3 regions of the Pseudomonas sp. PS02288 genome follow, and region 2 is predicted to be linked to each of the others. Evidence: predicted binding sites of a transcription regulator. Region 2 holds the regulator's gene; each other region holds the start of a gene.
What was found. The regulator FliA, encoded in region 2, starts transcription of late flagellar genes. The targets are predictions, from matches to a motif close to CTAAAGTTTNNNNNNNNNNNGCCGNTAA.
Positions count from the first base shown of each region.

Region 1: QMX85_RS02990 (methyl-accepting chemotaxis protein) is a predicted target of FliA. The motif match lies at 1,174-1,201, and genes of this name have one in related genera.
Region 3: QMX85_RS05715 (methyl-accepting chemotaxis protein) is a predicted target of FliA. The motif match lies at 2,134-2,161, and genes of this name have one in related genera.

Region 1 covers NZ_JASCPA010000003.1:137,984-141,238, forward strand. The annotation lists gene QMX85_RS02985 (adenylosuccinate synthase) at 1-1,082, shown strand, start outside; gene QMX85_RS02990 (methyl-accepting chemotaxis protein) at 1,230-3,164, shown strand.
Region 2 covers NZ_JASCPA010000001.1:155,508-158,762, forward strand. The annotation lists gene flhF (flagellar biosynthesis protein FlhF) at 1-688, shown strand, start outside; gene fleN (flagellar synthesis regulator FleN) at 741-1,574, shown strand; gene fliA (RNA polymerase sigma factor FliA) at 1,571-2,320, shown strand; gene QMX85_RS00720 (chemotaxis response regulator CheY) at 2,400-2,774, shown strand; gene QMX85_RS00725 (protein phosphatase CheZ) at 2,794-3,255, shown strand, end outside.
Region 3 covers NZ_JASCPA010000008.1:83,082-86,336, reverse strand. The annotation lists gene uvrD (DNA helicase II) at 1-350, shown strand, start outside; gene QMX85_RS05715 (methyl-accepting chemotaxis protein) at 406-2,088, opposite strand; gene QMX85_RS05710 (TIM44-like domain-containing protein) at 2,337-3,197, shown strand.

The DNA of each region.
Region 1 (3,255 bases), on a different contig from region 2:
GCGTGGTCGTCGCGCCCGTTGCGCTGATGCGCGAGATCATCAAGCTCGAAGAGAAGGGCGTGCCGGTGCGCGAGCGCCTGCGCATCAGTCCCTCCTGCACGCTGATCCTGCCCTACCACGTGGCTCTGGATCAGGCCCGCGAGAAGGCCCGTGGCGATGCCAAGATCGGCACCACCGGGCGCGGCATCGGTCCGGCCTATGAAGACAAGGTCGCGCGTCGCGGCCTGCGCATCGGCGATCTGTTCCATCGCGAACGTTTCGCCGCCAAGCTCGGCGAACTGCTGGACTTCCACAACTTCGTCCTGCAGCACTACTACAAGGAGCCGGCGGTCGATTTCCAGAAGACCCTGGACGAGGCGCTTGGCTATGCCGACGTGCTCAAGCCGATGATCACCGACGTCGCCGCGCGCCTGCACGAGCTGCGTCGCGAGAACGCGCACATCATGTTCGAGGGTGCGCAGGGTTCGCTGCTCGACATCGACCACGGCACCTATCCGTTCGTCACCAGCTCCAGCACCACTGCCGGCGGCACCGCCACCGGTTCGGGTTTCGGTCCGCTGTATCTGGACTACATCCTCGGCATCACCAAGGCCTACACCACCCGTGTCGGCTCCGGGCCGTTCCCCACCGAACTGTTCGACGAAACCGGCGCGTTCCTCGCCAAGCGTGGCCATGAGTTCGGTTCCACCACCGGTCGTGCGCGTCGCTGCGGTTGGTTCGATGCGGTGATCCTGCGTCGCGCCATCGAGATCAACAGCATTTCCGGCCTCTGCCTGACCAAGCTCGACGTGCTCGACGGTCTGGAAACTATCCGCATTTGCGTGGGCTACAAGGACGAGAACGGCGACGTGCTGGTCGATGCTCCGACCGACGCGGACAGCTATATCGGCCTGCAGCCGGTGTACGAGGACATGCCTGGCTGGAGCGAATCCACCGTGGGCGCGAAGAGCCTCGACGAGCTTCCGGCCAATGCGCGCGCTTACATCAAGCGCATCGAGGAGCTGGTCGGCGCACCGATCGACATCATCTCCACCGGTCCGGATCGCAACGAAACCATCGTTCTTCGTCACCCCTACTCCTGAGTCCGTTGAACGTCCGAAGGGCCGCCGTAGAGCGGCCCTTTTCATTGGTGAAGGAAATGTCGCATTTCGCGGCATGCCGATTGCTGAAGGGTTAAACAAATCCTGGTAGTCGCCGTTAACGGGTAACGGTCGTTAAGGAGTGTCGTCGTGTCAGCCATCCTGTCTCTGCTGCGAAGCCGCCTATTGCGGCCCGCGTTCATCGCCTTGGGCATTGCGCTGCTGGTGCAGGTGCTGGTGGCCGTTGCCCTGACTCGGGGCACGGTGAGTACCCTGACGGAAAAACTCGCTTCACGCTTGGGCGAGGACACGCAGAAGTTGTCCGCCGAACTGGAGCAGGCGAGGCAGGAGGTTTCTTCCGGGCTCAGCGGTTTGTCCGAGCAGACCCGTCAGCGCCTGTCGGCGTCGCTCAGCGAGCGGCTCAAGCAGGAGCAGGCCCAGCTGCGCGGCAGCCTGGAGGCGAACCTCAAGGATTCCGCCAACGATCTCGCCCAGTTGCTTGCCGCCGTCGCCCCCAAGGCGATGTGGGACAACGACGGGCCGGCGCTGTCCGAGTTCGCCCGCCGCGCGCAGCGCAACCCGAACGTGCTGTTCGTCGTCTACGACGACGCCAAGGGCGAGCACTTGACGCGTTACCTGAACCGGCAGAACCCCTTGATCATGGCGCTGCTGGAGCGCGGCACCGGCGAGCGCGCGTTGGACAAGGTTCTGGACGCCGCCGCCAACGACCCTTCGGTGCACCTGGTCGAGGCATCGATCAATCCCAACGGCGTGGAGATCGGCAAGGTCCGCCTCGGCGTCTCCACGGCGTCCATCGAAGCCCAGCTGCAGGCGCTCGATCAGCGCTTCACCGCACTGATCGCCAGCGGCGGCCAGCTGGTGGGCGAAAGCCTGGCCGGTGCCGCCACCGACAGCACGGCGGCGCTGACGGCTCGCCTGCAATCGGCCCGCGCGGCGGCGGACAGCATGAATGCCGGTACGCGCAAGACCGTCGACGAGGCGGCCGGCGAGCTGCGATGGCGCATCGGCCTCGCGCTGGTGCTGGTTGGCCTCGGTGTATTGCTGGTGCTTGCCGTGGTCCTGGGTCGTCGCGTGGTCAACCGGTTGCGGCTGCTGGTGGCGGCGCTCAACGACCTGGCGGCAGGCGAGGGCGACCTCACTCGCCGGGTGAAGCTGGATAGTCGCGACGAGCTCGGCGAGATGGCCGATGCGGTCAACCGGTTCATCGACAAACTGCAGCCGATCATTCGCAAGGCCGGCGACGTGGCCGTGCAGACCGGTACGGAAATCCAGGCGCTGGCCTCGCGCAGCCATGCGGCGGAAGCCGCGGCGGGGCGGCAGATGAACGAGGTGGCCGGCAGCCTCGAGGCGCTCGCCAGCATGACCGCCGAAGCCCAGGCGGAGAGCCGCACCATGCAGGAGGCCTTGCAGCGGGTCGGCGATATCCGGCGCGCGACGGAGGACAATGAGGCGATCGCCAAGCGCGTCGGCGGGCTCATCGGCGCGCTGGAAGAGCGCGTGCAGAACGGCTCCGAAGTGATCCAGCGGCTGGCGCTGCAGAGCGAGCAGATCGAAGTGGTGCTGTCGGTGATTCACGGGATCGCCGAGCAGACCAACCTCCTGGCGCTGAACGCGGCCATCGAGGCGGCCCGCGCCGGCGAGAGCGGACGTGGTTTCGCGGTGGTCGCCGACGAGGTGCGCGCGCTGGCGAGCAAGACCCAGCAGTCGACAGGCGATATCCAGGCGCACATCGGTGCGTTGCAGAAAGGTGCAAAGGAAGCGGTCGCGGCGATCTCCCAGGCCCAGGAGCGCGCCAGCGAAGGCTTGCAGGCCCTGCGCGACAGCGAACGGTTGCAGGAGGAAGTCCAGCGCGCGGTGGCCAGCGTGCACGGCGCCGTGGAGGCGGCGGCCCAGGCCGCGAAGCATCAGGCCGAGGGGGCGAACACCGTTCGCGGCAGGGTCGACGTGATCCACGCCGAGGCCCGGTTGTCCGCCGATGCGGTGGCGGAGACCGCACAAAGCGGCCGGGTGCTCGACGGTCTGGCGGCGCAGCTCAAGGCGAGCCTCGGGCAATTCAAGGCGTAGCGTTCAGCGGGCTGGAAGAAGCCGGGCCACGCGCCCGGCTTTTTTCATGTCGGCGCCTGTCGGATTTTTATCGCAGAAACGAAAAACCGAG
Region 2 (3,255 bases):
GGCCCAGGAACCGCTGGAAGAGGGCGGCGTGATCGCCCTGGTCGGCCCGGCCGGCATGGGCAAGACCACCACCCTGGCGAAGATGGCGGCGCGCTACGTGCTCAAGTACGGCGCCCAGCATGTGGCGCTGGTGAGCATGGACAGCTACCGCATCGGTGCCCAGGAGCAGCTCAAGACCCTCGGCCGCATCCTCAACGTCTCGGTGACCCAGGTCGATCCGGGCAGCTCGCTGACCCAGGCCATCGCCCCGCTGGCGAAGAAGCGCGTGATCCTGATCGACACCGCCGGCCTGCCGAACAACGATCCGGCCCTGCGCATGCAGCTCGAAGCACTCGCCAGCCGCGGCCTGAAGTCGAAGAACTACCTCGTCATGGCGGCCACCAGCCAGAGCCAGGTGCTCAAGGCCGCGTATCATAGCTACAAGCGTTGCGGCCTGGTCGGTTGTGTGCTGACCAAGCTGGACGAGGCGGCCAGCCTCGGCGAAGTGCTCGGGCTGGCAATCAGCCAGCGTCTGCCGGTAGCCTATCTGGCCGATGGCCCGCGAATCCCGGATGATCTGCACGTTCCGCGCAGCCATCAGCTGGTGAGCCGCGCCGTCGCCCTGCAAGCCCCGGAAGAACCCAGTGAAGATGCAATGGCCGACATGTTCGCCGGCCTCTACAACAACTCGGCGCGTCGCGTCGGCTAATTGACCGTCGAGAGACAGTTGCCTGCTCAGTCGCAGACAAGGTGTAAGAGAAATGGCTAGTTTGCATCCAGTTCAAGTGATCGCGGTGACCGGTGGGAAGGGCGGCGTTGGCAAGACCAACGTGTCCGTCAACCTGTCGCTGGCCCTGGCCGACCTCGGCCGGCGGGTGATGCTGCTCGACGCCGACCTGGGTCTGGCCAACGTCGACGTGCTCCTCGGTCTTTCGCCCAAGCGCACCCTGGCCGATGTCATCGACGGCCAGTGCGACCTGCGCGACGTCCTGCTGCAAGGCCCTGGCGGCGTGCGCATCGTGCCCGCCGCTTCCGGCACCCAGAGCATGGTGCAGCTGACGCCGATGCAGCACGCCGGCCTGATCCAGGCGTTCAGCGACATCAGCGACAACATCGACGTGCTGGTCATCGACACCGCGGCCGGCATCGGCGACGGCGTGGTCAGCTTCGTCCGTGCCGCCCAGGAAGTGCTGGTGGTGGTCTGCGACGAGCCGACCTCGATCACCGACGCCTACGCGCTGATCAAGCTGCTCAACCGCGACTACGGCATGAACCGTTTCCGGGTGCTGGCGAATATGGCGCACAGCCCCCAGGAAGGTCGCAATCTGTTTGCTAAGCTCACCAAGGTCACCGACCGCTTCCTCGACGTCGCCCTGCAGTACGTGGGTGCCGTGCCTTACGACGAGTCGGTGCGCAAAGCCGTACAGAAGCAGCGCGCTGTCTATGAAGCTTTTCCGCGCTCCAAGTGTGCGCTGGCGTTCAAGGCGATCGCGCAGAAAGTCGACACCTGGCCATTGCCGGCCAACCCGCGCGGTCACCTCGAGTTTTTCGTCGAGCGTCTGGTTAAACCGACTACCGCAGACTCACCCGTATGACAGCCGCCAGTGGACTTCGTATGTACAGCAAATCGCAGGCGAAGGACTCGCAAACTCAGCTCATCGAGCGTTATGCACCGTTGGTCAAGCGGATCGCCTACCACCTGTTGGCCCGGCTTCCGGCCAGCGTGCAGGTGGAGGACCTGATGCAGGCCGGAATGATCGGCCTGCTCGAGGCTGCCAAGAAGTACGACTCGGGCAAGGGCGCCAGTTTCGAGACTTACGCCGGAATCCGTATCCGTGGGGCGATGCTCGACGAGGTGCGCAAGGGCGACTGGGCTCCGCGTTCCGTGCATCGCAACAGCCGCATGGTCAGCGACGCCATCCGCGCCGTCGAGGCGAGAACGGGCAGAGACGCTAAAGATCAAGAGGTTGCGGCCGAACTTAAATTGAGTCTTGAAGAGTACTACGGCATCCTGAGCGACACTCAGGGCAGCCGACTGTTCAGCTTCGACGACCTCCTGCAGGAAGGCGAGCACGGTTCGGGCCTGCACGAGGACGGTAGCTTCACCCATTACGAACCCGCTCGCGATCTGGAGGATGACCGCTTCCAGGGGGCCTTGGCCGACGCCATCGCCAATCTTCCGGAACGCGAGCGGCTGGTTCTTTCGCTGTACTACGACGAAGAACTGAATCTGAAGGAAATCGGCGAGGTGCTGGGGGTCAGCGAGTCGCGCGTCAGCCAGTTGCACAGCCAGTGTGCCGCGCGTTTGCGGGCACGTCTGGTTGAATGGCGCGCGCACTGAGGCAGCCGGTTTCACGCTTGCGAGGCGCGCGCTGCGAGGCGGCGTTTGGGATTGTACGGAGGTCGACTTGGACAAGAACATGAAAATCCTCATCGTGGACGACTTCTCCACGATGAGACGGATCATCAAGAACCTCCTGCGTGACCTGGGGTTCACCAATACCGCGGAGGCCGACGACGGCACCACGGCATTACCGATGCTGCACAGCGGCAGCTTCGACTTCCTGGTCACCGACTGGAACATGCCCAACATGTCCGGGATCGATCTGCTGCGTGCGGTGCGCGCCGATGATCGACTCAAGCACCTTCCCGTGCTCATGGTGACTGCTGAAGCCAAGCGCGATCAGATCATCGAGGCGGCCCAGGCCGGCGTGAACGGGTATGTGGTCAAACCCTTCACGGCCCAGGTACTGAAAGAGAAGATCGAAAAGATCTTCGAGCGGGTCAACGGCTGATGTTCGCCTCGAGGGCGCTATGGATCACGACAACATCTCTATGGGCGATGACTTCGAGTCGACCCTGAAGTCCCATGCCCGTCAGCTGACCGAAAGCCTCGAAAAAGGCAACTTCGCTGATGTGGTGCAAATCATCCATCAACTGAATCAGGTCCGCGATCGCGGTCTGTACCAGGAAGTCGGCAAGCTCACCCGCGAGCTACACAATGCCATCGTCAACTTCCAGCTCGATCCCCGTGTTCCGCACGCGCAGGAAGTGTCGCAGATCTCCGATGCCACCGAGCGTCTCTCCTACGTGGTGACGATGACCGAGCGTGCGGCCAACCGCACGATGGATCTGGTGGAAGAGTGCGCGCCGGTGGTCAACGGCATGGCCGACGAGGCCCAGAGCCTGAGCGTCGAATGGCAGCGCTTCATGCGCCGCGAAATCGGGGCTGACGCCTTTCGCGAGCTGGCCAAGCGTGTCGAGCTGTTCCTCGCG
Region 3 (3,255 bases), on a different contig from region 2:
TGGTGGTGACCTACGCGGAAACCCGCCGGCTCTACGGCAGCGAGACCTACAACAAGGTCTCGCGCTTCGTCCGCGAGATTCCCCCGGCGCTGGTCCAGGAAGTGCGCCTCTCTGGCAGCGTCAGCCGCCCTTACGGGCAGCAGCCGCGCGGCGGCGCCTCGATGTTCGACGGCGCCCAGGTGCCGGACACCGGCTTCAACCTCGGCCAGCGCGTGCAGCACGCGCTGTTCGGCGAGGGCGTGATCCTCAACTTCGAAGGCTCAGGCGCCCAGGCCCGGGTGCAGGTGAACTTCGACGGCGAAGGCAGCAAATGGCTGATGCTCGGCTACGCCAAGCTGCAGCCGCTCTGACGTAGCCATCCAGGAGCCGCGTTTCGCGTCTCCCGGATGGCTGCCCGCCTCGCTCTCAGATCCTGAACTGACGCACCAGCGCACCGAGCCGCTCGCCCAGTTGCGAGAGGCTGCGCGCGGTCTGTGCGCTCTGCCGGGTTTCATCGGCCACGGTTTCCACCGCCACGGCGATCTGGTGCACGCTGCGGTTGATCTCCTCGGCCACCGCGGTCTGCTCCTCGGCGGCGCTGGCGATCTGTGCGTTCATGGCGTTGATGGTGCCGATCAGCCCGGCGATGGTGTCCAGCGAAGCGCCCGCCTGGTTGGCCTGGGTGCTGCTCGCCTCGCCGGCCTCGCTGGAGCGGCGCATGGCGCTGACCGCGATCTGCGTGCCGTGCTGCAGGCGATCGATCATCGCCTGGATTTCCTGGGTGCTCTGCTGCGTGCGGCTGGCCAGCGCGCGCACTTCGTCGGCGACCACCGCGAACCCGCGCCCGGCCTCGCCCGCGCGGGCCGCTTCGATGGCCGCGTTGAGCGCCAGCAGGTTGGTCTGCTCGGCGATCGAGCGGATCACCGCCAGCACGCTGACGATCGACTGTACGTCCTGCTGCAGGCTGTCCAGCGACACCCCGCTGCTGCGGATGTCGCCGACCAGTGCATGGATGCTGGCCACGCTGTCGTCCACCACACGCTTGGCCGACTGCCCCTCGTCGTCGGTCTTGCGCGCGGCCTCGGCGGCGCCTTGCGCACTGTGCGCCACTTCCTGGGCGGCGGCGGACATCTCGTTGATCGCCGTGGCGACCTGGTCGGTCTCCTGGCGCTGCCGGTCCATCGCCTGCTCGCCCCGGTGAACCTGGGAGGCGACCTCGCCGACCAGGCCGTTTAGCTGCCCGGTCATGTCGGCGATCTGCCGGACCAGGCCGTGGATCTTCTCGACGAAGCGGTTGAACGAGGCGGCCAACTGGCCGAGCTCGTCGTCGCCGCTCACCGGCAGGCGACGGGTCAGGTCGCCCTCGCCCGCGGCGATGTCGTCGAGGTTGTTCTTCATCTGCTTGAGCGGCTTCAGGAAGGTGTTGCCGAGGGTCACGCCGGCGATGCCGCAGAGGATCAGCAGCACCACGGCGATCACCGCGATGCTGGTCACGATGCTGCGGATGCGTTCGTCGATGCCGGCGCGCACCTCGCTCAGCTGCCCTTCGATGCGGTCCAGGTTGACCGCCGTGCCCAGCGCCATGTCCCACTTCGGCAGGTAGTAGCTGTAGGCGAGCTTGGGCACGTTGATGCTCTCGTTGCCCGGCAGCGCGGTGGCGTACTGCACGTAGTTGCTGCCGTTCTTCGCCACGTTGACCAGCTCGTCGTTGACCAGCACCCCGTTGGGGTCCTTGCGGCCCTTCAGGCTCTTGCCGACGTCGACCGGGCTGTCGCCGCGAAACAGGCGGACCATGTCCGAGTCGTAGCCGAAGAAGTAGCTGTCCTTGCCGTACTTGATCTTCGACAGGATCGCGATGCCCTGCGCGCGGGCCTCCATGTCGCCGGCGGCGGAGGCGTCGTACAGGCTCTGCACGCTGCCCAGGGCGATCTGCATGTAGTGCTGCAGCTCGCCGCGGCTTTCTTCCATCAGCCGCTCGCGCATGCTGTTCACTTCATCGTTGGCGAAGCTCAGCAGGATCTTCGCCGTAGCCAAGCTCAGCACGATGGCCAGCAGGATCACCGGTAGCAGCGCCAGTATCAGCACTTTGGTCTTCAGCATCAGTCGCATCGCCAACTCCTCGGGTACGGCCGAACCGGGCCGGATGGATAGGGGTTATCGGCATTCGCCGCGAATGCTGTATGGCAGTGAAGCAGACCCCGACCTGCGGCGTGCTGACGCTGCGTATCGGAGTGCCTCGAGGTGCGCGCCAGAGCCTTCGCCGCGGGCCAGGCAAAAGCCCGAAACACTCTGCGGCTGGTCTTGTCAGGCCCGCCTGTTCAAGATGTCGCGCGTAGATCAATGAATGGGATACCCACATGCAACGTTTTCTCAGCCTTGCCCTGGCCTTCTGCGTCGCCCTGACCCTGAGTCTCGACGTGAATGCCGCCAAGCGCTTCGGTGGCGGCAAATCCTTCGGCAGCGCGCCGAGCCACCAGAGCCGTCAGATGCAGCAACCGGCGCAGAACAACGCCGCCGCTGCCGCACCCGGCCGCCAGGCGGGCGCCGCCAGTGGCGCCTCGCGCTGGCTCGGCCCGCTGGCCGGTATCGCCGCCGGCGGCCTGCTTGCCTCGATGTTCATGGGCGACGGCTTCCAGGGCCTGCAACTGTTCGACATGCTGATCTTCGGCGCCATCGCCTTCCTGATCTTCCGCTTCCTCGCCGCGCGCCGTCGCCAGCAGCAGCCGACCGCGGCCCCAGCGGGCCATGCGCCGTTCCAGCGCGAAATGCCGGTCGAGCCGCAAGCCGCCAACCGCAACATCTTCGGCGGTTCGCTGGCGCCCAGCGCCGCGGCCCCGGTGATCGCAGCGCCCGCTTGGTTCAACGAGCAGCGCTTCCTGGAAGCCGCCCGCGAGCACTTCATGTCCCTGCAGCAGCACTGGGACGCCAACGAGATGGACAAGATCGCCGAGTTCGTCACCCCGCAGATGCTCGACTTCCTCAAGCGCGAGCGCGCCGACCTGGGCGACGGCTTCCAGTCCACCTACGTCGACGACCTGCAGGTCCAGCTCGACGGCCTCGACGACAACCCGGACAAGACGGTCGCAACCCTGACCTTCGCCGGCGTCGCCAAGACCTCGCGCTTCGATCAGGGCGAGGCGTTCAGCGAGAGCTGGCGCATGGAACGCGCGCAGGGCGAGAACCAGCCGTGGCTGGTGGCGGGCATCCGGCAGAACTGACCCGCCGAGCAACGCTGAAAAAGCCCGGGCTTGCCCGGGTTTTTTATCGCCTGGAGTT